Regions from separate parts of the Cytobacillus sp. FSL K6-0265 genome, predicted to be linked through region 3. Evidence: predicted binding sites of a transcription regulator. Region 3 holds the regulator's gene; each other region holds the start of a gene.

Region 1 (11,043 bases), 1.6 Mb from region 3:
TTTAATGGTGAGATAACAATGGTGAGAGCTTGTTGTTAGAGAAATAGACAGATACCCATTACTACTCATTGACTCAAGCGCATTTTTGGCGATATTTAAAAACACTTGCTTCATTTGATCTTTGTTGCAATATATTCCTACGGGTTCTTCTGGTAAAGAATCTTCATAGTGAATATTGGCTAAGTTGGCCTCAGATTTAATAAGTGGCTCTAGTTCACGGATAATATCTTGTACATAAATATATTCCTTTTTTTCAATAGTTGGCTTCCCAAGAATAAGGAACTCACTAACGATTTCATTTATACGACTGATTTCATTATTTATAATTGAGAAATAATACTGATCTTCTTCATGTTTATGTTTCTCTGATAATAATTGGATCAAGCCTTTCACACCAGTAAGTGGATTCCTAATTTCATGGGCTGTACTTGCAGCTAAATTTCCGACTAGCTCTAGTTTCTGTATTTCATTTTCCTTCTCAGCGTTTTTGGCATGTTTTTTTAACATGAAATATTTTATAAAGAAAAAGAAAATATGAAGCAATATAAAAAGGGGTAAGAAGAAGATTGCTGTATGCCTAAGTATACTGCCGCTATCGACATCAGAAATACTTACTTCAATATTCCAAGGCAGGCGATCAATTGGCACAGTATATACTTGATCATTTTTGCCTATACCGCCATTCATATTCATTATTTGCTTTCCACTTGAATTCGTAATGGAGATGGATGCATCAGGGGTAAGAATTTGCATAATATTTTGCATATAATCTACTCTTAAATGTGCACCTACTATTTTTTCTAGCTGGAAATTAACATCAAGAATAGGGTTGGCAATCCCGATGACTTGTTGTTCAGGTGTTAATGTCTCCACTTCTTCAGATATAATTAAATCATTCGTGCGCATAATTTCTTGGATATATCGATCGTTAGTAAAGTCATGATTTTTTAATAATTCTGAAGTCCCTGTTTCGAAAGAACCCTTTGCGTCCAAGAGAAACATGCTGCCATATCTCATGTCAGTTAATTGTGTGCGTCTCACTACTTCTCGAATGGTTTCCATATCATTTTGTGCGTCAATTGATAATGCTAAAATATCTAAAGTGGTCACTGTTTCAGAAATGAATTGATCCCAGTTCTTTTGGTGGATGGTTGCAATCCACTTTGCGTCACCTAATCTTTCTGTTTCCTCACGGTCGCCTACATAATGATAAATAGAAAGCATCCCGAGAATAGAAGGTATAATAACGATAATGATATACAGGAAATAATTATTCTTTCGTTTCATTCTTTTTCTTCTCCATAAAATAGCCTCAATGATATTTATTAGTAAATATATAGAAATTGACAGTATGCTTTTCGTTACTTATAATTAGTTTGAATTCAAAAATCTCTATTTTAAATTATTTTAGGAGGATTGGAGACATGACTGAATCTAGCCAATCACTCAAACTATATATTGTACTTTCAAGAGCGAATAGAGCGATTAATGAAATTGTTAATCGTAAAATTCAAACCTATGGATTAAATCCGACTGAATTTGCTGTACTAGAATTACTATATCATAAAGGTAATCAACCTTTACAGCAAATAGGTGGTAAAATTTTGCTTGCTAGTGGAAGTATTACGTATGTAGTTGATAAGTTAGAAAGTAAAGGGTATTTGCGAAGGGTGGCATGCCCGAATGATCGAAGAGTGACTTATGCAGAAATATCCGAAGAAGGTAAGGCCTTTATTGAAAGCGTATTTCCAGGTCATGAAGAGTATATTCATGAATTAATGAGTGAATTAAATGCAGAAGAAAAAGAGACAGCTATTGAATTAATAAAAAAACTTGGGTTATCTATTAGCAATCGATAAAAACGGTTCATACAGAATCGTTTTTTGTTTTATTCATGAGGTGTGAACTTTAGAGAAATAAAGGTAAATTAATTTAATTATGTGTTGTTACTTAAGTCCTGTGTATTTTTTAATAAGAAATATGCAGGATTTTATAATATATTATAGAAAGAGTTAACTTGCTCAAATTTTCGTTCATCATGAAAATACATACAAATTAACGATTATTACTTGGAGGTGTATGGGGATGAAATTTCCTGAATATGAATACAAAAGGCCACAACTGGACAAAGCAAAAGTTCAGTTTGATGCGGCACTGCTCGCATTTAAACAAGCAAAAACAGTCGAGGAACAAATAGAAGCGATGAAAAAAATTAATCGTATACGAAATAAGCTGTTTACGATGTTAAACTTAGTAATGATTAGGCATTCAATTGATACGAATGACGAATTTTATCAACAAGAACAAGAATATACAGATGAAATAGGACCAGAGATTGATGGTCTTAGTACACAGTTTTACGAAGCTCTGGTGCAATCTAAGTTTCGCGAAGACCTTGAAAGTAAATTTGGTAAACAGCTATTTGCCTTAGCAGATAGTGAATTAAAAACATTCAAGCCGGTAATTGTGCCGTTATTACAAAAGGAAAATAAACTTACAAGTGATTACAATAAGTTGATCGCTTCAGCAAAAATAAATTTTGATGGTAAAGAATTAACATTAGCACAGTTAGATCCATACTTAGAATCGAAAGACCGTCAATTGAGAAAAGAAGCGAGTGCGGCTAAGTTTCAATTTTTGGCAGATAATGAACATAAACTAGACCAAATATATGATGACCTCGTTAAAATAAGAACAGAGATTGCACATCAATTAGGGTATGAAAACTTCGTTGAACTTGGATATTATCGAATGTTTAGAATTGATTATGATGCCGATATGGTTGCAAAGTTTAGAAAACAGGTGGAAGAGTTTATCGTTCCGATGGTCGCTAAATTAAAAGAAAGACAGCGTGTAAGAATTGGCGTGGATTCATTAAAGTACTATGATGAACCGTTTAATTTCCTTTCTGGAAACCCAATGCCTAAAGGATCATCTGATTGGATTATTAACATGGGGCAGAAGATGTATCAAGAACTTTCACCAGAGACTGGCAAATTTTTTGAATTCATGATTGAAAATGAATTAATGGACTTACTTGCGAAGAAAGGGAAAGAAAGTGGAGGCTATTGCACGTTTATTGAGGATTATCAAGCACCATTTATCTTTTCTAATTTTAATGGGACTTCAGGGGATATTGATGTTTTAACACATGAAGCAGGTCACGCTTTTCAAGTTTACTCAAGTAAAGACTTTGAGATTCCCGAATATGTATGGCCAACACATGAAGCGGCAGAGATACATTCGATGAGTATGGAGTTTTTTACTTGGCCATGGATGGATACGTTCTTTAAAGAAGATGGAGACAAATACCGCTTTGCCCATTTGAGCAGTGCCCTAATCTTCTTACCTTATGGTGTAGCTGTTGATGAGTTTCAACATTGGGTGTATGAAAACTATCAAGCTTCTCCAGCGGAAAGAAAAGCAGCATGGAGAAATATTGAGAGAAAATATATGCCTTACAAAGATTATGAAGACAATGATTATCTAGAGAGAGGCGGATATTGGCAAAGACAAGGCCATATTTATAACTCTCCATTTTATTATATAGACTATACGTTAGCACAAATTTGCGCCTTTCAATTTTGGCAAAAATCACAGGAGAATCATGAACAAGCCTGGAAAGATTATCTTCATTTATGTAAACTCGGCGGTAGCCAACCATTTACAGGATTAGTATCTGAAGCAAATTTAATTTCTCCTTTTGAAGATGGTTGTGTTGAATCCGTTGTCGATTCAATCGAGCAGTGGCTAAATCAAGTTGATGATAAAAAGCTTTAAAAAATGAGGTGCAAAAAAAGGAGAGGCAAGAAACCTCTCCTTTTTTGATGAAATTATCTTCCTTTTTATTGAATGACAATATTTCCTTCTTCTAAAACTGCGGATAATTCACTTTGTTCTTCCTCATCAATAATTTTGTCTGCAATCTTATCTTCTAATTGTTCCTGAATGACCCTTCTGAGAGGGCGGGCGCCGAATGCAGGATGATAACCTAATTGAGCCAATTTAGCTTTTACCTCATCTGTCACATTTAAGTGGATATTAGATTGAGCTAATACGGCATTCAATTCTTTTAATAGTAAATCAGTGATAGTGAGAAGATGCTCTTTTGTTAACGATTTAAATTCTACAATATTGTCAACTCGGTTTAAAAATTCAGGTTTAAAAAATTGTCCTAGAGAGTCGAGTATACTTGCTTCATTCCAAGCGTTATTTTCCGTTGCAAAGCCAACTTGGACTTCTTTTGTTTGAACACCGGCATTACTTGTCATAATAATAACGGTTTCGTTAAAGTGTACCGTCCTACCTTGGCTATCTGTTAAGCGGCCATCTTCAAGTATTTGTAGAAAAAGATGCTGCACATCGGGATGTGCTTTTTCAATCTCATCTAATAGGATAATGCTATAAGGGTTTCTACGTACTTTCTCCGTTAACTGTCCTGCCTCTTCATGGCCAACATAACCTGGGGGAGAACCTATAATTTTCGCTACACTATGTTTTTCCATATATTCACTCATATCTAGTCGTATCATAGATTCTTTTGTACCGAATAATTCTTCAGATAATGTTTTCGTTAATTCTGTTTTACCAACACCTGTTGGTCCGACAAATAAGAACGATCCGATAGGACGATGTTTAGATTTAAGGCCAGCACGGCTTCTTCTAATAGCTTTTGCTACTTTTTCGACTGCGACTTCTTGGCCAATCACTTTATTGTTTAGGTTTTCTTGTAGATGTTTCATCTTAGCTTGTTCATCTGTCATTAATTTTCCGATTGGTATGCCGGTTTTATCCTCAATAATTTTTTGGATATGTTCGACCTCTACTTTTGCTCTTTTTCTAGTGTTTGAACCAAGAGCCTTTTCCAATTCTGTTTCTTTATCTCTTAATTTAGCTGCTTCTTCATATCTTTCTTCTTTAAGTAACTGTTCTTTTTGCTTTGCTATTTCTTTTAAACGCAATTCAATATCTTCATCAGATGAAACACCCAATGTTAAATTTAATTTTGACCCAGCTTCATCCATAAGGTCGATTGCTTTATCTGGTAAGAAGCGGTCTTGAATATATCTAGACGATAGTTCTACACAAGCTGTGAGGGCTTCGTCTGTATAAATAACATCATGGAAGCTTTCATAATTGTCTTTTAACCCTTCAAGGATATGTCTTGCTTCCTCCAAACTTGGTTCTTTGACGTGAACAGGTTGGAATCGTCTTTCTAACGCTGCATCTTTTTCTATTTTTCTATATTCAGAAATAGTGGTTGCCCCAATTAATTGCATCTCACCACGTGCTAGTGCAGGTTTTAAAATATTGCTAGCATCCATTGATCCTTCAGCTGAACCCGCACCAACTAATAAATGGATTTCATCAATAAATAGGATTATGTTTTTTCGTGTCTGTACTTCATTTATTAGTTGTTTCATTCTTTCTTCAAATTGACCTCTAATTCCTGTATTCGAAACAAGGGAGGCAACATCTAACAAATAAACCTCTTTATTGAGTAATTTCTTTGGTACGTTACTATTAACTATTTTTAGTGCAAATCCTTCTGCGATAGCTGTTTTCCCAACACCGGGTTCACCGATTAATACCGGATTGTTTTTGCTTCGTCTATTTAGTATTTCAATTACTCGTGAAATCTCTTTATCTCGACCAATCACTGGATCAATGAGACCCGCTCTTGCCATTTGGGTTAAGTTTTTAGCGAATTGATCAATGAACCCACCATTACTACCTTGTTTTCTTTGAGATGATTCATTCGCTTGCGGTTGACTTTGATGATGAGCATTTTGCCCATTTGTCAATTGTTTAAAAAGATCATCGAATGGGATAAAACCAGAGAAACCATTCATCGTTGGACCAAAGGCAGGAAGAGATTGTTTTTCGTTCTCGTAACAGCTTTGACAAAGACGAATCGTTGTCTCTTTACCGTTAATCGCATATCTCATATTGACATTCGCTTCATTTTGTTTGCATGCTTGACATTTCATTAAAAATTCCTCCTTTTGACTTTGACTAACTTTGACCTTATGAATACAGTATACTTTGACCTTCTTTGACTTTCAAGTATTTTGATGAAGTTTTTTATTAAAATTAGAAAAATGGGATTCAGTAAGAAAAAGCTCGTCTTTGTTTGTCCTTCTTTACATATATTGTGAAGAAGGAGGAGATCGACTTGACGAAAATTAATTGGGGAGCTTCCTTTCAAATCGCAGCAGTCTATGTAGGGACTGTTGTTGGTGCAGGGTTTGCAACTGGTAGGGAAATCGTCGAATTCTTTTCGAGATTTGGATTTATTGGTTTAATTGGTATTTTAATGAGTGGATATATATTTGTGTTCTTAGGATCAAAACTAATGATTATTGCTGCAAAAATAAATGCAAAATCTTATCAAGAGTTAAATACACATTTGTTCGGGAAGCATTTTGGAATATTGATCAATGGATTAATGCTCATCATGTTATTAGGTGTCTGTGCTGTTATGCTTTCAGGTGCAGGTGCTGTGTTTGAAGAACAACTAGGTTTATCTAAATCGACCGGTGTAGTCTTTACCATTGCCTTATCAATTATAACCATGCTTGTAGGTATAAAAGGATTATTTGCTGTAAATGTTGTTGTCGTTCCTATGATGATCAGTTTCAGTTTCATCTTGTTGTTTTTCTCTATTCAACAGCCGTTCTTTTTAGAAAATATTTTATATATTCCTTTTGCTGAGGACGGTTGGAAATCAGTTGTATCTCCATTTACGTATGCCGCGTTTAATTTAATGTTAGCGCAAGCTGTGCTCGTTCCAGTTGCTTCGGATATTAAAGATATACATACGATTAAATGGGGAGGATATTTTGGTGGGATTGCATTGACATTGATTTTAGTTTCTAGTCATTTATCATTGGTCAATGTACCTAATTTAGAAAGTTATGAAATTCCTATGGCTGCGATTATGAAGTCACTTGCGTCTTCAATATATTGGATATTCGTATTTGTTATTTATGGTGAAATTTTCACTTCTGTGATTGGAAACGTTTTTGGAGTGGAAAGGCAAATTCGGCAATATTTTAATATTCCTACGGTGGTAACAGTGATTGGGATTTTTACTATCTGCTATTTCGGTTCATTCATTGAATATGGAGAACTGCTTTCCTATTTGTACCCTTTATTTGGCTATATTAGTTTAACCTTTATCATCTTATTATGGATGAAAAAAGAGACTGACAGCTAGGACAGTCTCTTTTTTTATTATTTTGTTTGAATGGTTTTGGCCATTTCTATAAAAGCATCTTTATAATTAGTATCTTCATTCTTATTGAATAAAGTAAGTTTTACTTGAGCTGAATCATTGTGGATAATAAATGCCGTTACTGTATCGGTTTCAGATGAAGCTTCGATCATAACAGCATCTTTGAAAAAGTCATCTTGTGGAAGGGAAGGATGCTCTACTTCTTCGTTAACAGATTGAAGTTGGATGATTGTATTCTCCTCAAGTTGTTTCATGTCCACTTCTTCAGGAAGTACCTCAATGCGCATAAACACCTCAGCTTGATCATTTAAATGAAGGATATCTTTATTTGGTTCCTCTGCGGTTAAGGTGAAATCGGGTAAAACATGTAAAGAAAACGCTTGATTGTCACTTTCTTTAAGAAAAGCTGTTTCTTCTTTTGTTTCACCGTCTATTTCATATGATAAATTTTCCTCCATGACGCGAATTTTATTTTCTTCTTTTTGGCTATCGTCTTTGTTTTCGTTTTGATCTTCATTTTCATCTACTTCTTCATTTGGTGGATTACTATTATTATTTTCGCCATTACCATTGTCTGTTTCTGATGTCCCGCATGCTGCTAAAAGAAAGATAGCTAATGGAACAGTTAAGCATTTTAATAGGTTCTTCAAAACAAATTTCCTCCCTAAGTTACGTAATCAATGCATTAGACGAGAAATGCTGCATATTTGTTACAAATTTCCTCTAATAATATTGATAGAGAGCTAACAGCTAAGCATAGAAAATATATGCTTGCGACCATTTTCACAAAATCTATCTGGTTATACTAAAGGACTGAATACAAAAAGGAGCAAGGAAAATATAATATGTGAAGTGATCAGTAAAACAATGCTTCTTTTCCAAAGGTAAATGGTTCCCCAATATAATCCTGCTACTAATGCTGCTAGTGGCAATGCCCATGAGCCTGAATAAAACTGTACTGAAGCAAAAAGAATAGAGGCGATGCCAACAGCAAGAAAACCATTTATATAGTTCATTACCCTCTTTTGTACAAATCCACGCCAGAAAATTTCTTCACCGGGAGCGAAAAGGAATATTAATAATAAATACTGCCAAATATTCTTTGCTCCATAATAACTATAGAGCTTTTCGACAGGTTCTGTAATCGAGACGCCGATAAAACTCAATACTGTATAACCTAGCCAAAAAATGCCATATAGAAAAACCCCTGATAATGTACCCCATAATAAGTTTTGGGTAAAGGATTGTTGATGATCTAGTTCTATACTTATAATGGCAAAACTAATAAGAAATAACATGGTGGCACTAAAGATATACCAGAAGATTGATTTGTCCTCAAATGTGAAATACATTAGTACATGTGCAAGGACGATCCCGACAACTAAGCGAATGTCAGGTGAATTCTTACGCATTTCATATAACCCCTTTCATGCAAGCCAATCATTATTCTATCAAAAAAGCAGTAAAAAAAATATGATTATATCATTAGAGGATTTTATTTATGACGAATATATGTCAAATGGAAAGAAAAGGTGACCATGTAGAGTAGAGAGAGAGAAAAAGCGATTCCGTCTAATGTAATGTGGTGTATCCATCGCGATTTTCTTTGGTGTAGGAGTAGCAGAAATGAAAAAATCCAAACAAATCTGAATTCTTATGAAAGAATTCACTTTGTTCGGACTTTTCTTTTTAATGAAATGTCGATCAATCTATAGTTATCTTTAATGTTTTAAAAAAATATGGTTATTTCTTATTAATTTTCTTGGACAATTTTATAATTTTTATGATTTACTACTGTCCGGTGTTCTAATTCTAAATCTCTGTAGTTTTCCATATAGCTCAAGTCAACGATGACGGAGTTCTCATTTACTTTTTCGACGATGCCCCTCAAGCCATCTCTAAATTCAATTATGTTTCCAACTTCAGCTTTTTTCACATACATTGCTCCTTTTCTTTCCATATTTTTTGTTAATAACCATTTTGCACTAAAACTGATTATTCGTAAAGGAATATACATTAATAATACGAAAAATCTAAACCTTGATGGATGACCGGTCTTTATTTTCCTATTTTGCCGTACTCTATAGTTTTCACCTTGTGTTAATAGGTATCACTTAAATCTGATTAATACTCTTTAAAAGCATGCATTTTTTTTATAAAATGGAAGGAAGCAGAGGTGAATAATATGGATGCATCAACTATAGAAGAAATCATAAACAAATTAAAGGATAAAGAGATCACAGAGTACTATGTAAAAAAAGAAGATTTTTTAACGTTTCGCTCAGTCATTGTTAATAGGGATGATTTTAAATATATTAGAGGAATTGCCCAAAGAGGGGGAGATGTCATTTATCAATATTTAACTGAACCTAGAAGTTAAAAAAGGTTTGTTTTTTATACATGTGATATAGTAAAAGAATCCTAAAAAATATGTTATTCTAATGGATATCTATATTACATATAAGAGTGATGAAAAAGGAGATCGATGAAAATGATAGAGAAAAAATTTATAGTAACTTCACCAACAGGGATTCATGCTAGACCAGCCACACAATTGGTACAAACAGCGAGCAGATTTACTTCCGATATTCAATTAGAGTATAAAGAGAGAAAAGTAAATCTGAAATCGATTATGGGTGTAATGGCATTAGCAGCAGGCAAAGGTGCGGAAATTACGATAATTGTTGATGGTAATGATGAAGAAGCGGCCATTGATCAACTTGCGACAATGCTTAAAGAAGAAGGTCTTGCGGAATAATGGCTTTCTTACAAGGGATACCTGCATCAGAAGGAATTGCTATTGCAAAAGCTTTTCGCTTTGAGCCAATTGATGTGAAGATCGAGTGTGAAAAGGTTGAAAATAGTACAAAAGAAGTTAACTCTTTTTTTGAAGCACTCGAAAAAACCGTTGATGAATTAAAGCAAATTAAAGAGCATGCGAGTACCGAGGCAGGAATTGAAAATGCGACAATTTTTGATGCACATCTTCTTGTTTTGAGGGATCCGGAATTAATTGAACCAGTGGTTGATCGGATAATAAAGAAACAGTATAATGCAGAATTTGCTGTGAAAGAAATAACCGATCACTATATTCATTTATTATTACAAACTGAAAACGAGTATTTAAAAGAAAGAGCAGCAGACATTAAAGATGTTGCCAATCGATTGCAGGCACATCTTTTAGGGATACCTGTTTTAAACCCAGCTATGGTGGCGGAAAATGTAATTATTGTATCCGAAGATTTATCACCATCAGACGCAGCGCTTTTGAATCCCAGCAAAGTGAGAGGGGCAGTGACAAATGTGGGGGGTAAAACCTCTCACGCTGCGTTTATTGCCCAATCGCTTAATATTCCCTCTGTCGTGGGTACAAAAACGGCCTTAGGAGATATCGAGAACGGAGATGTACTTGTAGTCGATGGCTATACTGGTATCGTTCATATTAATCCAACGCCTGAATTGATTGAAGAATATGAAAAGAAACAGGAACAGACTTTAAGAGATTTGTCCGAGCTATCTTGGTTAGCAAAAGAAAAAACGATTTCACTCGATAAGCAATATTTCTCTGTTGTTGGAAACATCGGTAGCATGGAGGAAGCAAAAGGAGTAATCGAGCACGGGGGAGAAGGAATCGGCTTATTTAGAACAGAGTTTCTTTTTATGGAAAAAAAGCAATTACCGACTGAGGAAGAACAATTTCAAGTTTACAAATCGGTTCTAGAATCGTTGGAGGGCAAACCTGTAGTTGTTCGAACAATTGATATTGGTGGCGATAAAGAACTGCCATATTTAAAATTATCAAAAGA
Region 2 (11,043 bases), 1.4 Mb from region 3:
TATCATTTGTCATTCTGTTATCCTCCTATGACGGTTCGTTCGGTAAATTACCTGTTTCTTTATATTTTTTTACTGCTGCATTTAATTGTTGAATAAAGGGCTGAGGTAATTCTGGACTATACGCCCCTAGTGAAATGGCATCATCTTGAAAATCGAAAGCAAGATTCCCAGATTGCAGTTCCCCATTATGAAATTGTTCTGCTACTATTTCATACAAATGGTCAACATGTTGAATCGTACTTGTTAATACTGCTGATTTCCCTAAATGAGATTGATCAGAAACATAACCAATGGCATATAACCCATGCTCTTTTACTTTTTCAATGACAGGGACATTATATCCATCACCTGCTGGATAAACGACATCTGCTTTTTCTATTACCAACTTGTCCATTAACCCCGCAGCCTTATGGGCATCATCCCAATTTTCAACATAATGTATTTTAACATCTGCTTTATCATTTTGAAAGTTCACACCATCGATAAACCCCTTTATTTCTGGTTGCCATTCAAATGCCGCAATAATACCAACGATATTCGTAGCTGTCATCTCACCAGCCACCATACCTCCGAAAAAGCCCATTGCATATCCTTCAAAATTTAAACTTGTCGTATTTTTATTTTGTGCGTCTCCGTTAAAGCTTACAAACTGAATGTCTGGATATTGTGCTGATACTTGATTAAAGTACTCTGCATATTCATTTCCATGTCCAAAAATTAAATTGACCCCTTTTTTTGAAAATTCCTTTATTGCTCTTTCGACAACGAGTTGTGAGTTCATCCCTTCTTTATAATACACATCAATCTCATAAGTAGACTGTATCTTAAGTAGACCCTTATACCCTTTCGTGCCCCACACTTGATCATTAATCGTATCCGGCACTAATAAGCCTACCTTTTGCAGCTGCCCCCCAGAAAATACCTGTCCACATGACGTTAATAAGAAAAGACACAGGACTAAACTCCCCCACATAATTAAAGCTTTCTTCATTTCTATATCTTTCGCCCCTTTATGTTAGTTGATTTTTTCTTTCGAAAAGACCAACTAACATCATTCTAACCTTTTATCTTAGTGATTGAAAAGGTTTTTCCGATGAAAGTACTTTTATATTATAGGAGAATATCTACATGTCTTTTCTGTTGACGAAGCCCTTTTTCCACCGATAGATGGTTTTTAATATAAATGGTTTCATGTTCTTCTAGGCAACTGACATCATCGTCCACCGTATGACTTTCAAGATTAATTTGTAAGTAATCTGCACATTGTTGCCAATGGTTTTCAATCCCAGAGTTAATTATTTTTTCACCACTCTTTTTGCTTGCTGAAAAATCATGCAGTAAACAGGTGATGGCTTCGTCAATATAAACAGCATCGTTCCGCCATTCCTTTTCACTTATACTTTTCTTCAAACTAGGATGCATCAGTTTTTGTTGAAAAAGCATTTCTTCTGGTTGAAACGGGCCATAAACGGTTGGCAAGTAATAGATATGAGCATGAGAAAATGTCTTTTGTACCCATTTTTTTGATTCACTTGAATACAGCCATTGGATGGGTAAAATAATCACACATTTTCTCTTTTCAAAAGAGATGATATCTAACAATGGAACTAAAAACTGCTCCAGATTTATATCTTTAATATATAAACTGTAACCATCAATAAAAACAGTGGCTTCTTCTTCGAGCAAAGTTTGTAAACTATTCATATCCACTTCGGTTAAGTTCGCGTTTCTCCCAATGGATAATTGTTTTTCTGGCCCATCATCAGCCTTTAATGAATTGAACAGTAAAACCTCTTCCCCTTCTTCTAACAACCCTTTACAAGCGCCAAACCCTACGAAACTATAACCATCAATCACAACTGCTTGCTTCATACCCCAGCCTCCAGTCGTTTGTTTTATTGTATACTATGCGAAATAATCGATAGATATCATCGAAATCACTCACGCAAATATGACTAATCAAATTAGCGAGTTTAATTTCTCAAAAAAATGGCCTGAGGGACATTTTCCTCAGACTTATAATATCGCCTCATTTTCGTTAAGAAATCGTATGATATGGTTACTTAAACTATGCCTTTTCTCTGGTAATAAATAATTGATTGAGACTTGTTGATTGTTTTCAGACCATTTCACTGATAATTCTTTTAAATGATGAGATTGTTTATATGCACGACTACTTGAGAGGATATGAATAATCTTTACTGGGAGGTCTACTTGAAGAAATTGTTCTTCATTTATTGCGATGGATTCATCGATCTCTTTAATATTACTCACAAGTGCAGCTTCTACTTCTTTCTTTAATTTTTTATAGAAAAATTTATGTTCTTTTTCTTGTTCCAAATGTGTTTTTAATGAAAAGATGGGATTGATAAAAGTCATTGAACGTATATTCTCATTCATTTCATTCATTAATGCACTTGCGACAAGTGCGCCCATACCTTCAGCGATAATATGGATTCTTTCATTAATAATTTCATGTCTTATCGTATGGGCATACAATCTTTTTGCCATCTCAATGGCTTTACGACTTCCCCAATTTCGTCCATATAGATTTGAATAAAAGATAGTATAACCATCTCTTCTTAATGCTGATATGAGAGATGATTTTCCTTCATTTTGTGTCCAAAAGCTTTGTTTCTCATCAACAAAATGGCGTTCATCCCCAATGATAAGAATACCGAAACCACTTGGCTTTTCTGGGTAATGAATCATATTCCATTCTGTATGCAATTGAAAGTTTCGGCTATCCATTTTATTAACCCCTTTACTATTGTTCATACTAATGTATGATTGTACAGGTGATTTGAATAGGATATTTGCCTAGCTTTTAATGAATTAGTTCAAACGCTTGATTCCATCTGTTATTCACATTTTAGACATAATCCTTTGAAAAAAATCAGTGAATCACGTTTATAATCCAACCATTGTATGATACTATTAAATAGACTGACATACGTATGAGGTGAGTAAAAATGCAATACATTTGGACGTTCATTTGGACATTCTTACTTATGAATATGGTTACTTATGTAGTAAGCAACATGAATGGTGTAAGTTATGATTTACAAACGGCAACCGTCCTTTCGGTTGTAGTAAGTATTTTACTTTACATTCTTGCTGCTGTGATTCCTGCAGCACCAGAAGAAAAAGAAGGATTACATTAAGAATGGCAACAAAAGTCATCCAATATGGATGACTTTTGTTTTTTTTACTTTCGCTAATATATCCAGTTTATGCTAGTTTGAACTAGTTCATGAATGTTTTATGATTAGTTGTGTTTGATCACTAGAGATAGTGACATGTGATTTCTCTTGGATATTCCCCGCGATCATTTCTTTTGCTAATGCTGTTTCTATTTCTTTTTGCATATAACGCTTCAATGGCCTTGCACCGTATATGGGATCAAAAGCTGTTTCTGCAATATAAGCCTTTGCCTTATCATCTATCGTTAAGCTAATTTGTTGGTGGGTTAACCTTTGTTGAAGCTCATGGATGAGCTTTTCAACAATTCCTTTCATCTCTTCTTTACCTAATGGATGAAATAAAATAACCTCGTCTACTCTATTTAAAAACTCTGGCCGGAAATGCGAACGTAACATATCTAATACTTTATTCCGAGTTTCTTCTATTATATAATTATCCTCTTTCGCTTCAGCGAGTTCAAGCAATAGATGAGACCCTATATTTGATGTCATAATGATGACTGTATTTTTAAAATCAACGGTTCGACCTTGAGAATCGGTAATCCTTCCATCATCTAACATTTGTAATAGGATGTTGAACACTTCAGGATGTGCTTTCTCAATTTCATCTAGTAATATGACCGCATAGGGATTCCTACGTACTGCTTCTGTTAATTGTCCACCTTCTTCATAGCCAACATAACCTGGAGGGGCACCAACTAGCCTTGATACCGCATGTTTTTCCATATACTCCGACATATCTATTCTAATGATATGTTCTTCGCTATCAAATAAAGATTCCGCTAAAGCCTTTGCTAGCTCTGTTTTCCCAACCCCTGTAGGACCTAAGAAAATAAAAGAACCAATAGGCCGCTTCGGGTCTTTTATGCCTGCTCTTGCTCTTAATACGGCATCGGAGACAAGTGTGACTGCATCATTTTGGCCGATGACTCTTTTTTGTAGAATCGATTCTAATCGCAATAACTTTTCCCGTTCACCTTCAACTAATTTTGAGACAGGTATACCAGTCCACCTCGATACAATATCTGAAATTTCCTCTTCGGTTACCTCTTCACGCAATAAACGGTTATCATTCTCTTTATTATTTGCCTCTTCTTCTAATTGTTGTAACTCCTTTTCACATGCGGGGATTTTCCCATGCCTTAACTCTGCTGCCTTATTAAGGTCATACTTATTCTCAGCTTCCTCTAACTCTCTTTTCAATAATTCTAACTGCTCTCGTTTTGATTGAATCGATTGTATCGCAGCTTTTTCTGTTAGCCATCTCGCCCTCATTTCTTTCGCTTGTTCCTTATAGTTAGTCAGTTCTTCTCTTAGTTTCTCTAACCTACTTTGACTGATTTCATCAGACTCTTTTAGCAAAGCGGCTTCTTCAATTTCAAGCAGCATTACTTTTCTCGTTACTTCATCCAGTTCCGTTGGCATAGAATCAATTTCTGTCCGGATCATTGCACATGCCTCATCAATTAAGTCAATTGCTTTATCTGGTAAAAAACGATCGGTAATATAACGATCAGCTAAAGTAGCTGCGGCAACAATAGCCCTGTCATGGATATTGACCCCATGATGAATTTCAAATCGCTCTTTTAAACCTCTTAAAATAGAGATGGAGTCTTCTACATCGGGTTCTTTTACTAATACTTGTTGAAACCTTCTCTCTAATGCAGGATCCTTCTCAATATACTTTCTATGCTCATCCAATGTTGTTGCACCAATACAATGTAACTCACCTCGAGCAAGCATCGGCTTTAACATATTACCAGCGTCCATCGCACCTTCTGTTTTACCAGCCCCAACGATTGTATGTATTTCATCTATAAACAGAAGAATACGACCATCACTCTTTTTAATCTCTGCTAACACTGCTTTCAAGCGTTCCTCAAATTCACCACGAAATTTAGCGCCAGCAATTAACGCACTCATATCTAAAGAGAAGATTGTTTTATCTTTCAGTCCCTCTGGTACATCCTTTCTAACAATTCTTTGTGCTAATCCTTCAACAATTGCTGTTTTACCAACACCTGGCTCACCGATGAGGACAGGGTTATTTTTCGTTTTTCTTGAAAGAATGCGTATGACATTACGTATTTCTTGATCTCGGCCAATGACAGGGTCTAATTTACCTGCTTTCACTTCTTCCACTAAATCTCTACCATATTTATTTAGTACTTCATATATGCCTTCTGGGTTTTGTGATGTCACCTTTTGATTCCCCCTGATTTCTTCAATCGATTGTTTGATTTCTTTCTTTTTTGCTGAAAAGAGATGAGTGATATTCGTCTCTGAAAGAATCACTGCCCATAGTATATGTTCAATGGATATATAATCGTCCTGCCATTGCCGTCTTAATTCATCAGCTTTAGACAAGGATTTTCTTAAATCATTAGTAAGATAAAAAGAATCTAAATTCGCACCATTTCCACTAACACTAGGTTTTCTTTCTAATAAATATTGCAATGATTGATTCACAATTTCAATTGTAAAACCACTTCGTTTTAAAATATTTGTAAATAGATGATCCTCTTGCAAGAAGGAAAGGAAAAGATGCACCGTATCCACCTCTTGATGTCCTTTATCTGTCGCCATCCTTTTGGCATTCATTAAACCTTCTTGTAAAGAGGTTGTCATTTGATTAATATCCAATCACACGTCACGCTCCTGACCTTTTTTGACCTTTATATTCATTATAAAATTATTTCCTGTCATATGTAAAGCCATCCACATATTGGGATGGCATCTGTTTTACTTACTATTACGGTTTTCTTTGATACGTCCATAACCGATTATGATTTGAGTTCTCAGGAAATCGGTCACCAGCTCGAAGATGTACCATTTGCGGATTATTGACATTACTACCTGTCTCACCGATTTCTATATATTTACCATTATTGGGCGCTTTCTGCCCGGCTCGAAATTGTCGATTTTGTCCCAAATGAATCCCCCCTTCAAACTTACATTTTTATTATTTCCGAGAGAAGGTGGAATCATAAAGGAAATTGTAGGGATTGAATGACTTCTGTTGTTTCGCTGTGATGAGATTCGCTATGATTTATCTTTGTGAATTTTGTCTTAGTGACGTGCAAAATCTTTTACTCGGCACTCATTTCAGTTTTTTCCTCACTGAGTAACCGCGCAATCCTGTTATATTTATGAATTCTCATCTAACGAAAAAAGCATGAATTATTCGAATAACAGAATAATCCATGCTTCCACTCGTTACTAACTTATAGTAATTCAGTTAATAATGCTTTTTGTGCGTGAAGGCGATTGCCGGCTTGTTGGAAAACTGCAGAGTGATCTCCATCAATCACAGTCGCTGAGACTTCTTCCCCACGATGCGCTGGCAAACAGTGAAGGAAGACATAATCTTCTTTTGCATTGGCTACAAGTGACTCGTTCACTTGATAATCATGAAAGACTTGTAAGCGCATGTCATTTTCTTCTTCTTGACCCATACTCGTCCAGACATCTGTATAGATGACATCAGCGCCATCAACCGCTTTTTTCACGTCGTTTTCAACGACAATCTTACTACCCGTCACCTCAGCAAATCCTTGTGCTAAAGCGACCACTTGTTCATTTGGTTCGTAGCCTTTAGGACATGCAATCGTCATATGCATGCCCACTTTTGCTGCCGCAATCATTAATGAGTGAGCTACATTATTGCCATCTCCTACATAAACGCAATGGATACCTGCTAATTTTCCTTTTACTTCTTTAATCGTCAACAAGTCAGCTAATGCCTGACAAGGATGATAAAGGTCCGTTAACCCATTAATCACTGGAATCGTAGCATGTGTAGCAAGTTCTTCTATAATATCATGAGAAAATGTACGAATCATAATGCCATCAACGTAATTAGATAGTACTTTCGCGGTATCTGCAATCGTTTCTCCTCTACCCATCTGCATGTCATTGCGATTTAAATATAGGGCATGACCGCCAAGTTGTAACATTCCCGCTTCAAAGGAAACCCTTGTACGCGTAGATGACTTTTCAAATATCATCCCCAATATTTTGCCCTTCAATGGCTCTTCGGCTTGATGATCCGTATGCTTCATTTCATAAGCCTTTTCGACAAGACCAATGATTTCTTCAGAAGAATAGTCAGCTAATGTTAGCATATTATTTCCTTTTATATTTAACTTTTTACCACATACAGTCGATGTTGTAATCATGATATCGTCACTTCCTTTACATTCTCATTTTGCCAATCCTCAATTGCTACTGCGTGCCAATCTTTTTCAGTTAAAGCAAGTAAATAGGCCTCAAGTGACTCTAATTCACTGAAAGTGTGTAGTCGATTTTTAACCGCCCATTCCCGCATACGTTGATTTTCTTCTCCAGTGAAAGGATTATAAAGGGCAACAGTCGTTTCATCTAATTCAGCCCCTTGAGCATCTAGCAGTTTGGTATTTGACTCTAATGCCAATGCTCTGATTCCGTCTGTTAATTCACCACTATATAAAACGGTTCTTTCTTTATCTCCATGTAATTGGAACACTTTCTTTAAAGCTTGCGGTAAAGTTGCCGCTAACGCGATTCCTTCTCCCGTTGACTTCATTTCTGGCCCTACTTTAGCATCCAAACCTTTTAGTGCATAGTTAGAGAAAACCGGGTATTTGACAGTAACAAATGTTTGGTTCGTATCACTTGGAAGTTGGTCCTTTTCGAAGAATTTCTTTCCTAATAATACTCTCGTTGCCTTTTGGACCAATGGAATCCCAGTCACTTTACTTACAATTGGCACTGTTCGACTTGCCCTCGGGTTTACTTCAAGTAAATAAACTTTGTTTTCATCAATAATATATTGAATGTTCATTAGTCCTTTATATCCAAGCTTTTTAACCATCAATTGTCCATACTTAATCATAAGGTTTTGTACTTCTTTTGGTAAGCTTTGTGGCGGTAAGACTGACATACTATCACCCGAATGAACCCCGGTTCTTTCAATATGCTCCATAACCGCCGGGATCAGAACATGTTCTCCGTCTGCGGCTAAGTCAAGCTCCGCCTCTTTCGCCTGTAAAAATTGATCTACAAGTACAGGGAACGGGATATCCTTCGCTTTATAAACGTTGAATTCCTCATCATTATGAATGGTTTCCATCCCCATCCCACCAATAACGTAAGATGGCCTAATCAAAACAGGATAGCCGATTTTTCTAACATATTGTTCAAGTTCAACTTCATTTTCTGCGACATATCCTTGAATATGTGGGATTTCAAGCTCATCTAATAATTGATAAAATAATTCTCTATCTTCAAGAGTATCAATGGTTTTCGAATCAGTACCGAGTAATTTTACCCCGTAATTCTCTAGCTGATTAGCCAAGTTAAGCGCTGTTTGTCCGCCTACTTGAACAATGACTTCAGTCACTTGCTCCGCTTCAATGACATTCATCACGTCTTCAATGATTAACGGTTCAAAATAAAGACGATCGGCTGTCGTAAAATCCGTACTTACTGTTTCGGGATTATTATTTATCATAATCGTTTCAATACCTTCATCTTTTAGGGCAAAGACACTTTGTACAGAGCAATAATCAAATTCAATCCCCTGACCAATTCGTATCGGACCGCTACCAATGATTAACACTTTTCTTTTATCGCTCGGTATTTGTTCATTTTCTCCAAAATAGCTAGAGTAAAAATAATTGGAAGACGCAGCGAATTCAGCGGCACATGTATCAACCATTTTATATGATGGGATAATCCCCATTTCTTTTCTTTTATGACGGACAGCTTTTTCATCGACCTGCCACACTGAAGCAAGGTAGGCGTCGCCAAAGCCCTTTTCTTTAATTAATTGCATCCTTTCCCGTTCAATATTCTCGAGTGAAGTTTGTGCAATCTCTTTTTCTAATGAGATTAAACGTTGGAAAGCTGACAGATAAAAATAATCAATTTTAGTGATGTTTTTTATCTCCTCAACGCTTACACCACGTCTCATTAATTCCAATATAATAAAGAATCTTTCATCTGTTTGACCTGCTAGCTTCTTCAATAACGTCTCTTTTGTATTATTTTTAATGCGAGGATATTGAAGATCAAGTCCTTTTCCTTCAAGGGAATGAACCGCTTTGATTAACGCTCTCTCCAAGTTTCTATCAATCCCCATTACTTCTCCTGTTGCTTTCATTTGCGTACCTAATTTGCGATCAGCACCAGAGAACTTATCAAACGCCCATTTCGGAAATTTGACAATGCAATAGTCAAGTGCCGGCTCAAAACTTGCAAATGTATCACCAGTAACTGGGTTAATAATTTCGGAAAGATGATAACCTACAGCCAACTTTGCTGCCATTCTTGCAATCGGATATCCAGTTGCTTTAGAAGCAAGAGCAGAAGATCGGCTAACACGAGGATTCACCTCAATCAGATAGTAATTTTTACTTTCTGGGTCTAGGGCAAATTGAATATTGCATCCCCCAATGATGCCTAACTCAGAAATAATTTTAACAGAAGCACTGCGAAGCATTTGGTACTCTACATCGCTTAATGTCTGACTCGGGGCAACAACAATACTATCTCCTGTATGTACACCTACTGGATCAATATTTTCCATATTACAAATGGTAATACAAGTATTGTTGCTGTCGCGCATCACTTCATATTCTACCTCTTTAAATCCAGCGATACTTCTTTCTACAAGTACTTGCGTGATCGTACTTTCTTTTAGGCCGCTTTTAACGAAATGCTTTAATTCATTCATATCTGTAGCAATACCGCCACCTGTTCCACCAAGTGTATAAGCAGGACGGATAATGATAGGGAAACCAATCTTTTCAGCAAAAGCAACCGCTTCTTCAACATGATGAACAATTTCACTCTCTGGAACTGGTTCATTTAAGTCATTCATTAATTGGCGAAATGCTTCCCGATCTTCACCTTTTTTTATTGCTTCGATACTGCTACCTAATAATTTCACCTTATATTTATCTAATACGCCTGCTTCGCTTAGTTGAAAGGTTAAATTTAGACCTGTTTGACCGCCTAAAGTTCCTAATAAGCCGTCTGGTTTTTCTTTTTGAATAACTTTTTCAATACTATTTACTGTTAACGGTTCAAAGTAAATCTTATCTGCAAAAGCGTGATCTGACATAATTGTTGCAGGGTTATTATTTACTAAAATTACTTTATAGCCTTCTTCTTTAAGCGCCGCGCATGCTTGCGTGCCTGCGTAGTCAAATTCTGCTGCTTGCCCAATCACGATCGGTCCCGATCCGATGACCAGGATAGATTGGATACTGTTGTCTTTAGGCATATGCGATAACGCTCCCTTTCTTCTCTTCAATCGTTTGAATAAATTCTAAAAATAAATAATGCGTATCTGTTGGTCCAGGATTAGCTTCAGGATGAAATTGTACCGTTTCAATCGGATAAATTTCATGAGTGAGACCCTCAACAGATTGATCATGTAAATTAATGAACCTTGTTTTAAACCCAGTTGTTTCTAAACTTACTGTATCCACAACATAACTATGGTTTTGCGAAGACATCATTACACGCCCTGTTTTTAGATCACTAATAGGGTGATTCGCCCCTCTATGACCAAAAGATAACTTTGTTGTGTTACCGCCAAGAGCAAGTGCTGCTAACTGATGTCCTAAACAAATCCCCAAAGTAGGATAGCTGGTAATGACTTTTTTAATTTCAGGTAAAACTTTTTGAAGCGTTTTTGGATTTCCAGGACCATTGGACAGCAGGATACCATCAGGATTTAACGCAGCAACTTCATGGAAAGTTGTAGAAAAGGGCACAGTGGTCACTTTACAATTTTGTTTTAATAAACTATTGAGAATTGATTTTTTATAGCCAAAATCATAAAGGACAACAT
Region 3 (11,043 bases):
CGGCGTTGTGAAACAGCAATAACAAGCGCACCTGTTTGTTTCGCCACCCGTTCTGCTGTCCGATGTCGCATCCCTGTCTCTGAGGAAGGAATACTCGAATCTGGTGCGAGTTGGGCATTAGCAATCAGGATTTTGTTTCCTTCTTGATTGAGAATAATCGCCCCATCCATCTTCGCTAGCTCATATAAGTAGTTTGGCGAAAAAGGGCAATTAATTTGAAAGCCCCCATCCACTAAACTAGCAATCTGCTCCTTAGAACAAAGAACAATTAATCCACCCGTATTTGCTCTTAATACATTATCTATACCTGCACGTAGGGGTGTCCCTGGTGCTAAAAATTTCAATAACTCACTGATTGTAATTTCGCTTTGTTTCTTTGAATCCATATGCTTACCCTCCTAATGCAGCTTCAAGTGCTTCACTAACCGAGTGAACACCAATCAATTGAACATTTTTAGGACCTGTCCAGCCACTCAAATTATTAGCCGGTAAAATAATCCTTTCAAACCCAAGTTTCGCAGCCTCCTGGACTCGCTGTTCAATTCTTGAAACTCTCCTTATTTCTCCAGTGAGGCCCACCTCACCAATAATGCAATCTGTTGCTCTTGTTGGTTTATCTCGAAAACTTGAAGCGATACTGACTGCTACCGCCAAATCAATTGCTGGTTCATCTAGTTTTACCCCACCGGCAACCTTCAAATACGCATCTTGATTTTGTAACAACATACCGACCCGTTTCTCCAATACCGCCATTAATAGAGGCACACGGTTATGATCAATCCCTGTTGCCATTCTTCTTGGGTTGCCAAAACTCGTAGGGGATATTAATGCTTGTATTTCTACAAGAACGGGTCGAGTTCCTTCCATTGAAGCCACAACAGTTGAACCCGCTGCTCCTTGTGATCGTTCTTCTAGGAAAATCTCTGAAGGGTTTGCCACTTCTTCTAAACCTAATTCTTTCATTTCAAAAATACCCATTTCATTCGTAGAACCAAATCGGTTTTTGACTGCTCTTAAAATTCGATACGTATGATGCCTTTCCCCTTCAAAATACAGCACCGTATCCACCATATGTTCAAGCAACCTAGGGCCTGCAATTGACCCTTCTTTTGTTACATGCCCAACAATAAAAATCGCAATCCCTTTTGTTTTCCCGATTCTCATAAGCTCAGCCGTACACTCTCTTACCTGTGAAACACTACCAGGAGCCGAGGTCACTTCCGGATGATAAATAGTTTGAATGGAGTCAATGATAACAAAGTCCGGCTTCACCTCATCAATCGTTTGACTAATCTCTTCTAAGCTTGTCTCCGCATAAACAAGTAAATGTTCTGATGAAATATTTAATCTGTCAGCTCGTAGCTTCGTTTGTCTTATCGACTCTTCTCCAGAAATATAAAGTACCGAATGCTGTTTATTAGATAATTGGGAAGAAACTTGCAAGAGTAGTGTTGATTTCCCAATCCCAGGATCTCCACCAATTAAAACGAGCGATCCTCTGACAACGCCACCACCAAGAACGCGATTTAACTCCTTCATTTCCGTATAAATACGTGGCTCATTGACTGTTTCGATTTTTGGAATCGGCGTCGCTTTTGCTCTAATCGTTGTCTCTTGTGTATGTGCAAACGCCCCTCTCCTCGAGTTAGCAGGCTTCTCTACTTCTTCCGTCATTTTGTTCCATACGCCACACCCGGGGCATTTCCCCATCCACTTTGCCGATTCATAACCACATTCTTGACATATGAATTTTGATTTTCTTTTCGCCAATCTTCATTCTCCTTCTCTTTCGTACAACACATTTATATTCCTTACTATATCAATGGAACCGTTTGTATTCAAAGGTTAACATATAATTGGAAGAAAATTTGTTGTAATCAAAAAAGGTACACACTATTGATTAGCGTGTACCTTCTCTCTAGCATTTCATTATTTTTGTGCAGTACCAGTTGGTTCAGCTGTTTTTACGACAAATTCGCCGTCCTCAACATCGATTACTACCTCTTGACCAGTCAGCACTTTTCCTCTTAATAATTCCTCAGATAAGCGGTCTTCAATATGCTTTTGGATCGCTCTTCTAAGCGGTCTTGCACCATACTCTGGATCGTAGCCTTCTTCGGAAATTTTTACCTTAGCAGCTTCAGATAGGGATAATGTAATATCCTGTTCTTTCAAGCGGTTCGTTAAGGCGTCGGACATGAGTGTAACAATCTCTTGCAGATGCTTTCTTTCTAATGCATGGAAGACAATAATCTCATCGATACGGTTTAAGAATTCAGGTCTGAAGGCCTTTTTCAATTCCTCCATAACCTTGCCTTTCATATCTTTGTAATCATGTTCATCATCTTGAATATTGAAGCCTACATATTTATTGCGCTTAAGTGCTTCTGCACCAACATTTGACGTCATGATTAACACCGTGTTTCGAAAATCGACTGTACGCCCTTTAGAATCTGTTAACCGTCCATCTTCTAATACTTGCAGAAGAATGTTAAATACATCCGGATGGGCTTTCTCAATTTCATCTAGTAAGACAACTGAATACGGTTTTCTACGTACTTTCTCAGTTAATTGGCCTCCTTCTTCAAATCCAACATAACCTGGAGGTGAACCAACTAATCTAGATGTGGAGTGCTTCTCCATATACTCCGACATATCGATGCGAATCATTGCTTCCTCATCACCGAACATCGCTTCAGCTAAGGCGCGAGCAAGTTCTGTTTTACCCACCCCTGTTGGACCTAGGAAAACGAAAGAACCGATTGGTCTCTTCGGATCTTTAAGACCCGCTCTCGCCCGTCTAACTGCTTTAGAGATCGCCTTAACGGCTTCCTCTTGACCAATTACGCGAGAATGTAAGATTTCTTCTAAATTCAATAGTTTTTCTGTCTCAGTTTGTGCCAATTTAGTAACCGGAATTCCTGTCCAGTTAGAAACGACATTGGCAATATCCTCAACAGTCACTTCACTATTTTCTTTCCCTTGCTTTTCTTTCCACGTTTTCTTCGTTTCTTCTAACTTTTCTCTTAGTCTTTGTTCATTGTCTCTTAAAGAGGCTGCTTTCTCAAACTCTTGACTTTGAACAGCTGCATCCTTTTCTTTTCTTACATCTTCTAATTTAACTTCCAACTCCTTGAGGTTCGGAGGCGTTGTATAAGAACGGAGACGAACTTTTGAACCTGCTTCATCAATTAAATCAATCGCTTTATCTGGTAAGAAACGATCAGAGATATAACGATCTGATAATTTAACTGCCGCTTCAATGGATTGATCCGTAATGGTCACACGGTGATGAGCTTCATATCGGTCACGTAGTCCTTTTAAAATCTGTACAGACTCATCTGCAGTTGGCTCATCAACCGTAATTGGTTGGAATCTACGCTCAAGAGCTGCATCCTTCTCAATATATTTGCGATACTCATCTAGTGTCGTTGCTCCAATACATTGTAGCTCTCCACGCGCAAGTGATGGCTTTAGAATATTTGATGCATCAATCGCTCCTTCTGCTCCACCAGCGCCGATTAATGTATGCAACTCATCAATGAACAAAATAATGTTACCAGCTTGACGAATTTCGTCCATCACTTTCTTCAAACGATCCTCAAATTCGCCTCGGTATTTCGTACCTGCAACAACCGTACCCATATCTAATGTCATTACACGTTTATCACGTAGCGTCTCAGGCACTTCATTATTTATGATTTGTTGTGCTAGGCCTTCTGCTATTGCAGTTTTCCCAACACCAGGTTCTCCAATTAATACTGGGTTATTTTTAGTTCTTCTGCTTAATACTTCAATTACACGTTGAATCTCTTTACTACGGCCAATAACTGGATCTAAGCTTCCTTCACGTGCGATGGCAGTTAAGTCTCTTGCCAAGCCATCTAATGTTGGTGTATTTGCATTGGCTGACGAGCTGCCCTGATGTCCGTTAGACTCGCTACTTCCAAGTAATTGTAGTACTTGCTGTCTTGCTTTATTTAAACTTACACCAAGGTTATTAAGTACTCTTGCAGCTACACCTTCACCTTCTCTAATTAAACCAAGCAAGATGTGCTCAGTTCCCACATAGGAATGGCCCAACTTTCTTGCTTCATCCATTGATAGTTCAATTACTTTTTTAGCTCGTGGTGTATAATGCGGTGTTTGGGAGGCTTCTTGCCCTCTACCTATTAGATTTTCAACTTCCGTTTGAATTTTTTCTGAACCCAGACCTAAGGCATAAAGTGCTTTAGCGGCAATTCCTTCACCTTCACTTACTAACCCTAGAAGTATATGCTCAGTTCCAATATTGTTATGTCCTAAACGAATGGCTTCTTCCTGTGCTAATGCTAATACTTTTTGTGCTCTCTCAGTAAAACGTCCAAACATCATCTATCATCATCCTCCCAACTCTTGATCTTCCATTTTTAATCTTTCTCGAATAAGAGAAGCTCTGCGAATATCCCGTTCAAACGGTCGCAATGGGCCTCCAGCATATTGCTGTAAAAATCCTGGTTGTGTTAAGACCATTAACTCATTTAATATATTTTTTGATATGCCTTGTAGATAGTCCATGTCTATTCCAAGGCGAACATCCGATAAACATCTAGCCGCTTCTTTTGACTCAATGATTCGGCTATTAGATAAAATACCATAGGATCTGAAGACTCTATCTTCTAATTGTATGTTAGAGGTTTTCGCTAATGCTTCTCTTGCTGACCTTTCCTGCGAAATTAATTGCTCCACAACACTTTTTAAATCCTCAGCAATATCTTCTTCTGATTTCCCTAATGTGATTTGGTTAGAAACCTGAAAGATATTACCTAATGCTTCGCTACCTTCACCATAAATTCCTCTAACAACTAAACCAAGTTGGTTAATTGCCGGAATGATTCTATTCATTTGGTGAGTTAATACCAATCCTGGTAAATGCATCATGACAGAAGCTCTAAGTCCTGTGCCTACATTAGTTGGGCAACTAGTTAAATACCCTACCTGTTCATCATATGCATAATCAATCTCAGTTTCTAACCAATCATCAATTTGATTAGCAACTTCTAATGCTTCTGATAATTGAAACCCTGGAAATAAACACTGTATACGTATATGATCTTCTTCATTCAACATAATGCTAACCTCTTCATTTTCTGTAAGTAGGCAGGCACCATGACTAGCGTTTTCTGCTAAATGAGGACTAATTAAATGTTTTTCCATCAACACCCTTTTTTGCAAAGGTTGTAGATCATCCATCTGCAATAATGAAAAGTCACCATACGTATCAAAAGTCGATTTTTCCATTCTTGCTTTAATAATATCTATTACACGTTTAGCTTCATCATGGGAAAAGATTGTTGGAAAATTAACCTGTTTAATATTGCGGGCTAAACGAATTCTAGAACTAAGTACGATATCAGAATCAGGACCTTCCGCACTCATCCAAGAGCTGACAGCCTGATTGATAAACCTTTCTAAAGACAAGTTCATTCCCCTCCCTCTAGATGGTTTTTCATTTCTTTTTCCAATTGACGTATTGCGTCTCTTGTCTCTGCAGCTTTCTCAAATTCCTCTTTAGTTATAAGTTCTTTTAAGGTTATTTTCAAATCCTCAATTTGCTTTTTCAAATGGATATCTCCACCCATTCTTGTGGGAATTTTACCGTTATGATTCCAATTCCCACTATGAAGTCTCTTAATAATTGGCCTCAACTGTGCTCGAAAGGAATCATAACAATGGGCACATCCAAATTTCCCGACTTTAACAAATTGAGGAAAGGTCATCGAACATTGTTCACACTGTACTACCTGCGTTTGTTTATTTAACTGAGCTTGGTTATTTGCATAACTCGTATCTATATTAAATAATCCGCTCAATAGATTATTAATAGAAAATCCAGAGCCGTTATTTATCATAAACATATCGCCATGTTCTTGGGCACATTTTTCGCATAAATGGAACTCAGCCTTTTCACCATTCATAATTTTTGTAAAATGTAGAGTCGCAGGTCTCTGATTACATTCTCCAGAGCCGTTATTTATCATAAACATATCGCCATGTTCTTGGGCACATTTTTCGCATAAATGGAACTCAGCCTTTTCACCATTCATAATTTTTGTAAAATGTAGAGTCGCAGGTCTCTGATTACATTCTTGGCATATCATCTGTTTCACCCCTCCATACTTTACAGCCTACTTATATTTCAATGTATTTAGCATCGCAACAAGCATCCTTGCTCTTAACTCATCCCTATAGGGTAACTCTAAGTAAAGAACTGAACGGTCAATGACACTCAACATAATCTTCGCTTCTCTAGTAGTAATAATCTCTTCTTCAACTAATCTGTTTATAATATTTTCAGCACTATTTTGAGAAATACGATCACGTACAATCCCAATCAATTGATTAATTAAATCAACATAATCATATGCTTGCACTTTGGTAATTCTTATATAACCACCACCGCCACGTTTGCTTTCGACAGCATAGCCTTTTTCAACTGTAAACCGAGTATTTATTACGTAATTTATTTGAGATGGGACACATTGAAATTTATCAGCAATCTCGCTCCGCTTAATTTCAACAATTTCCCTTTCACTAAGTTCCAAGACTTCTTTAAGATATTTTTCAATAATATCTGATATATTTTTCACCCGGCCTCCCCCTATCTGACTTTGACTATATTTGACATAAATTATACATGATTTGTGTGAAATGTTGCAACGAAGTAGTATTATTAATTTTCCCCTTTTTTTCTAAATCTCAAACGTATGAAAGATAGGTTCGTTCATTAAATTTATATTATGTATAGATTATTTAATTGTTATTTGTCCATTTAAATAAACGAATGTATGATAGCACTACAAAAAAGAGCACATTCAAATGATGTGCTCTTTCATCTTGCCCGGCAACGTCCTACTCTCACAAGGGGACAGCCCCTAACTACCATCGGCGCTGAGAAGCTTAACTTCCGTGTTCGGTATGGGAACGGGTGTGACCTTCTCGCTATCGCCACCGGACTATGAAATTGTAAGGGAATCGTTCCCTCAAAACTAGGTAATGTTGAAGAAGATTGTTATTGAGTAATCGCCTATGCGTGCTGACGGTACTACTTACGTAGTGCTGTCTAGCTACGGCGCCTAGGTGCTCGAGGTCATAAGCCAAATTTGTCATGAGGTTAAAGAACAACCTCCTGTCAAATTCGTCTTATGCTTGTCGCACCTGGACAAGGCGCCTCCGCATTTCGTTTTTTGGTTAAGTCCTCGATCGATTAGTATTAGTCAGCTACATGTGTCGCCACACTTCCACCTCTAACCTATCAACCTGATCATCTTTCAGGGATCTTACTAGCTTGCGCTATGGGAAATCTCATCTCGAGGGGGGCTTCATGCTTAGATGCTTTCAGCACTTATCCCTTCCGCACATAGCTACCCAGCGATGCCTTTGGCAAGACAACTGGTACACCAGCGGTGCGTCCATCCCGGTCCTCTCGTACTAAGGACAGCTCCTCTCAAATTTCCTGCGCCCACGACGGATAGGGACCGAACTGTCTCACGACGTTCTGAACCCAGCTCGCGTACCGCTTTAATGGGCGAACAGCCCAACCCTTGGGACCGACTACAGCCCCAGGATGCGATGAGCCGACATCGAGGTGCCAAACCTCCCCGTCGATGTGGACTCTTGGGGGAGATAAGCCTGTTATCCCCGGGGTAGCTTTTATCCGTTGAGCGATGGCCCTTCCATGCGGAACCACCGGATCACTAAGCCCGACTTTCGTCCCTGCTCGACTTGTAGGTCTCGCAGTCAAGCTCCCTTGTGCCTTTACACTCTACGAATGATTTCCAACCATTCTGAGGGAACCTTTGGGCGCCTCCGTTACTCTTTAGGAGGCGACCGCCCCAGTCAAACTGCCCACCTGACACTGTCTCCCATCCCGATAAGGGATGTGGGTTAGAATTTCAATACAGCGGGGGTAGTATCCCACCGACGCCTCCACCGAAGCTAGCGCTCCGGCTTCTAAGGCTCCTACCTATCCTGTACAAGCTGTACCAAAATTCAATATCAGGCTACAGTAAAGCTCCACGGGGTCTTTCCGTCCTGTCGCGGGTAACCTGCATCTTCACAGGTACTATAATTTCACCGAGTCTCTCGTTGAGACAGTGCCCAGATCGTTACGCCTTTCGTGCGGGTCGGAACTTACCCGACAAGGAATTTCGCTACCTTAGGACCGTTATAGTTACGGCCGCCGTTTACTGGGGCTTCGATTCAAAGCTTCGCGTGAGCTAACCTCTCCTCTTAACCTTCCAGCACCGGGCAGGCGTCAGCCCCTATACTTCGCCTTGCGGCTTCGCAGAGACCTGTGTTTTTGCTAAACAGTCGCCTGGGCCTATTCACTGCGGCTCATCAAGGCTTTAACACCCTAATGAGCACCCCTTCTCCCGAAGTTACGGGGTCATTTTGCCGAGTTCCTTAACGAGAGTTCTCTCGCTCACCTTAGGATTCTCTCCTCGCCTACCTGTGTCGGTTTGCGGTACGGGCACCTTATTCCTCGCTAGAGGCTTTTCTTGGCAGTGTGGAATCAAGAACTTCGGTACTAAATTTCCCTCGCTATCACAGCTCAAGGTATGTGACCATGGGATTTGCCTCATGGTCCCTCTAACTGCTTAGACGCACATCCAATAGTGCGCTTACCCTATCCTCCTGCGTCCCCCCATCACTCAAACAGAATACGGTGGTACAGGAATATCAACCTGTTGTCCATCGCCTACGCTTTTCAGCCTCGGCTTAGGTCCCGACTAACCCTGAGCGGACGAGCCTTCCTCAGGAAACCTTAGGCATTCGGTGGATGGGATTCTCACCCATCTTTCGCTACTCATACCGGCATTCTCACTTCTAAGCGCTCCACCAGTCCTTACGGTCTAGCTTCAACGCCCTTAGAACGCTCTCCTACCACTGAACATCTACGATGTTCAATCCACAGCTTCGGTGATACGTTTAGCCCCGGTACATTTTCGGCGCGGAGTCACTCGACCAGTGAGCTATTACGCACTCTTTAAATGGTGGCTGCTTCTAAGCCAACATCCTGGTTGTCTAAGCAACTCCACATCCTTTTCCACTTAACGTATACTTTGGGACCTTAGCTGGTGGTCTGGGCTGTTTCCCTCTTGACTACGGATCTTATCACTCGCAGTCTGACTCCCATGGATAAATCTTTGGCATTCGGAGTTTGTCTGAATTCGGTAACCCGATGAGGGCCCCTAGTCCAAACAGTGCTCTACCTCCAAGATTCTTACGCATGAGGCTAGCCCTAAAGCTATTTCGGAGAGAACCAGCTATCTCCAAGTTCGATTGGAATTTCTCCGCTACCCACACCTCATCCCCGCACTTTTCAACGTACGTGGGTTCGGGCCTCCATCCAGTGTTACCTGGACTTCACCCTGGACATGGGTAGATCACCTGGTTTCGGGTCTACGACCACATACTATATTCGCCCTATTCAGACTCGCTTTCGCTACGGCTCCGTCTGTCCAACTTAACCTCGCATGTAATCGTAACTCGCCGGTTCATTCTACAAAAGGCACGCTATCACCCATTAACGGGCTCTAACTACTTGTAGGCACACGGTTTCAGGATCTCTTTCACTCCCCTTCCGGGGTGCTTTTCACCTTTCCCTCACGGTACTGGTTCACTATCGGTCACTAGGGAGTATTTAGCCTTGGGAGATGGTCCTCCCTGCTTCCGACGGGATTTCTCGTGTCCCGCCGTACTCAGGATCCACTCTGGAGGGAACGAAGTTTCGACTACAGGGCTTTTACCTCCTATGGCGGGCCTTTCCAGACCTCTTCGTCTATCTCGTTCCTTTGTAACTCCGTATAGAATGTCCTACAACCCCAAGAGGCAAGCCTCTTGGTTTGGGCTAATCCCGTTTCGCTCGCCGCTACTCAGGGAATCGCGTTTGCTTTCTCTTCCTCCGGGTACTTAGATGTTTCAGTTCCCCGGGTCTGCCTTCCATACCCTATGTATTCAGGTATGGATCCTATCCCATAACGGATAGGGGGTTTCCCCATTCGGAAATCTCCGGATCAAAGCTTACTTACAGCTCCCCGAAGCATATCGGTGTTAGTCCCGTCCTTCATCGGCTCCTAGTGCCAAGGCATTCACCGTGCGCCCTTATTAACTTAACCTATGTTTGGGTTGCTTTCGCTTCCCTCACGGTTGTGTTTATTAAAAAAAGTTTAGTATTTCATACTCTATATAATATAGAGAGAAAATAACTAAGGTGGCGATTACTCGGTAATCTTCTTCATTACATTATCTAGTTTTCAAAGAACGATTTGTTGGTGGAGCCTAGCGGGATCGAACCGCTGACCTCCTGCGTGCAAAGCAGGCGCTCTCCCAGCTGAGCTAAGGCCCCGTATTAAAGTTGAAATGGTGGGCCTAAATGGACTCGAACCATCGACCTCACGCTTATCAGGCGTGCGCTCTAACCAGCTGAGCTATAGGCCCACATAACTTTACGGTAAAGTATTTATTCATATCAAAGAGATTGCACTCTCAAAACTGAACGAACAGTCTAACATCAAGTCAATTCCGTATATTCCTTAGAAAGGAGGTGATCCAGCCGCACCTTCCGATACGGCTACCTTGTTACGACTTCACCCCAATCATCTGTCCCACCTTAGGCGGCTGGCTCCAAAAGGTTACCCCACCGACTTCGGGTGTTACAAACTCTCGTGGTGTGACGGGCGGTGTGTACAAGGCCCGGGAACGTATTCACCGCGGCATGCTGATCCGCGATTACTAGCGATTCCGGCTTCATGTAGGCGAGTTGCAGCCTACAATCCGAACTGAGAATGGTTTTATGGGATTGGCTAAACCTCGCGGTCTTGCAGCCCTTTGTACCATCCATTGTAGCACGTGTGTAGCCCAGGTCATAAGGGGCATGATGATTTGACGTCATCCCCACCTTCCTCCGGTTTGTCACCGGCAGTCACCTTAGAGTGCCCAACTGAATGCTGGCAACTAAGATCAAGGGTTGCGCTCGTTGCGGGACTTAACCCAACATCT

What was found. Region 3 encodes CtsR, which represses protease genes until heat stress. Its sites were predicted from a motif close to ATGGTCAATAAAGGTCAAACA; they were not measured.
Region 1: MHH73_RS08535 (ATP-dependent Clp protease ATP-binding subunit) is a predicted target of CtsR. The motif match lies at 6,043-6,063, and genes of this name have one in related genera.
Region 2: clpB (ATP-dependent chaperone ClpB) is a predicted target of CtsR. The motif match lies at 5,859-5,879, and genes of this name have one in related genera.

The regions. Positions count from the first base shown of each region.
Region 1 is NZ_JBBOPE010000001.1:1,648,577-1,659,619, forward strand. It holds gene MHH73_RS08520 (ATP-binding protein) at 1-1,287, opposite strand, end outside; gene MHH73_RS08525 (MarR family winged helix-turn-helix transcriptional regulator) at 1,425-1,859, shown strand; gene MHH73_RS08530 (M3 family oligoendopeptidase) at 2,086-3,780, shown strand; gene MHH73_RS08535 (ATP-dependent Clp protease ATP-binding subunit) at 3,846-5,990, opposite strand; gene MHH73_RS08540 (YkvI family membrane protein) at 6,176-7,219, shown strand; gene MHH73_RS08545 (hypothetical protein) at 7,237-7,887, opposite strand; gene MHH73_RS08550 (CPBP family intramembrane glutamic endopeptidase) at 8,038-8,649, opposite strand; gene MHH73_RS08555 (YkvS family protein) at 8,991-9,173, opposite strand; gene MHH73_RS08560 (hypothetical protein) at 9,423-9,617, shown strand; gene MHH73_RS08565 (phosphocarrier protein HPr) at 9,729-9,995, shown strand; gene ptsP (phosphoenolpyruvate--protein phosphotransferase) at 9,995-11,043, shown strand, end outside.
Region 2 is NZ_JBBOPE010000001.1:1,537,046-1,548,088, reverse strand. It holds gene MHH73_RS07995 (ComZ family protein) at 1-13, opposite strand, end outside; gene MHH73_RS07990 (BMP family ABC transporter substrate-binding protein) at 26-991, opposite strand; gene MHH73_RS07985 (hypothetical protein) at 1,111-1,872, opposite strand; gene MHH73_RS07980 (hydrolase) at 2,017-2,751, opposite strand; gene MHH73_RS07975 (YjzD family protein) at 2,973-3,164, shown strand; gene clpB (ATP-dependent chaperone ClpB) at 3,252-5,846, opposite strand; gene MHH73_RS07965 (YjzC family protein) at 5,956-6,135, opposite strand; gene argF (ornithine carbamoyltransferase) at 6,428-7,381, opposite strand; gene MHH73_RS07955 (carbamoyl phosphate synthase large subunit) at 7,378-10,470, opposite strand; gene MHH73_RS07950 (carbamoyl phosphate synthase small subunit) at 10,463-11,043, opposite strand, start outside.
Region 3 is NZ_JBBOPE010000001.1:98,382-109,424, reverse strand. It holds gene disA (DNA integrity scanning diadenylate cyclase DisA) at 1-386, opposite strand, end outside; gene radA (DNA repair protein RadA) at 391-1,770, opposite strand; gene clpC (ATP-dependent protease ATP-binding subunit ClpC) at 1,930-4,374, opposite strand; gene MHH73_RS00550 (protein arginine kinase) at 4,381-5,460, opposite strand; gene MHH73_RS00545 (UvrB/UvrC motif-containing protein) at 5,463-6,020, opposite strand; gene MHH73_RS00540 (CtsR family transcriptional regulator) at 6,168-6,629, opposite strand; rRNA gene rrf (5S ribosomal RNA) at 6,879-6,995, opposite strand; rRNA gene MHH73_RS00530 (23S ribosomal RNA) at 7,227-10,160, opposite strand; tRNA gene MHH73_RS00525 (tRNA-Ala) at 10,315-10,390, opposite strand; tRNA gene MHH73_RS00520 (tRNA-Ile) at 10,406-10,482, opposite strand; rRNA gene MHH73_RS00515 (16S ribosomal RNA) at 10,582-11,043, opposite strand, start outside.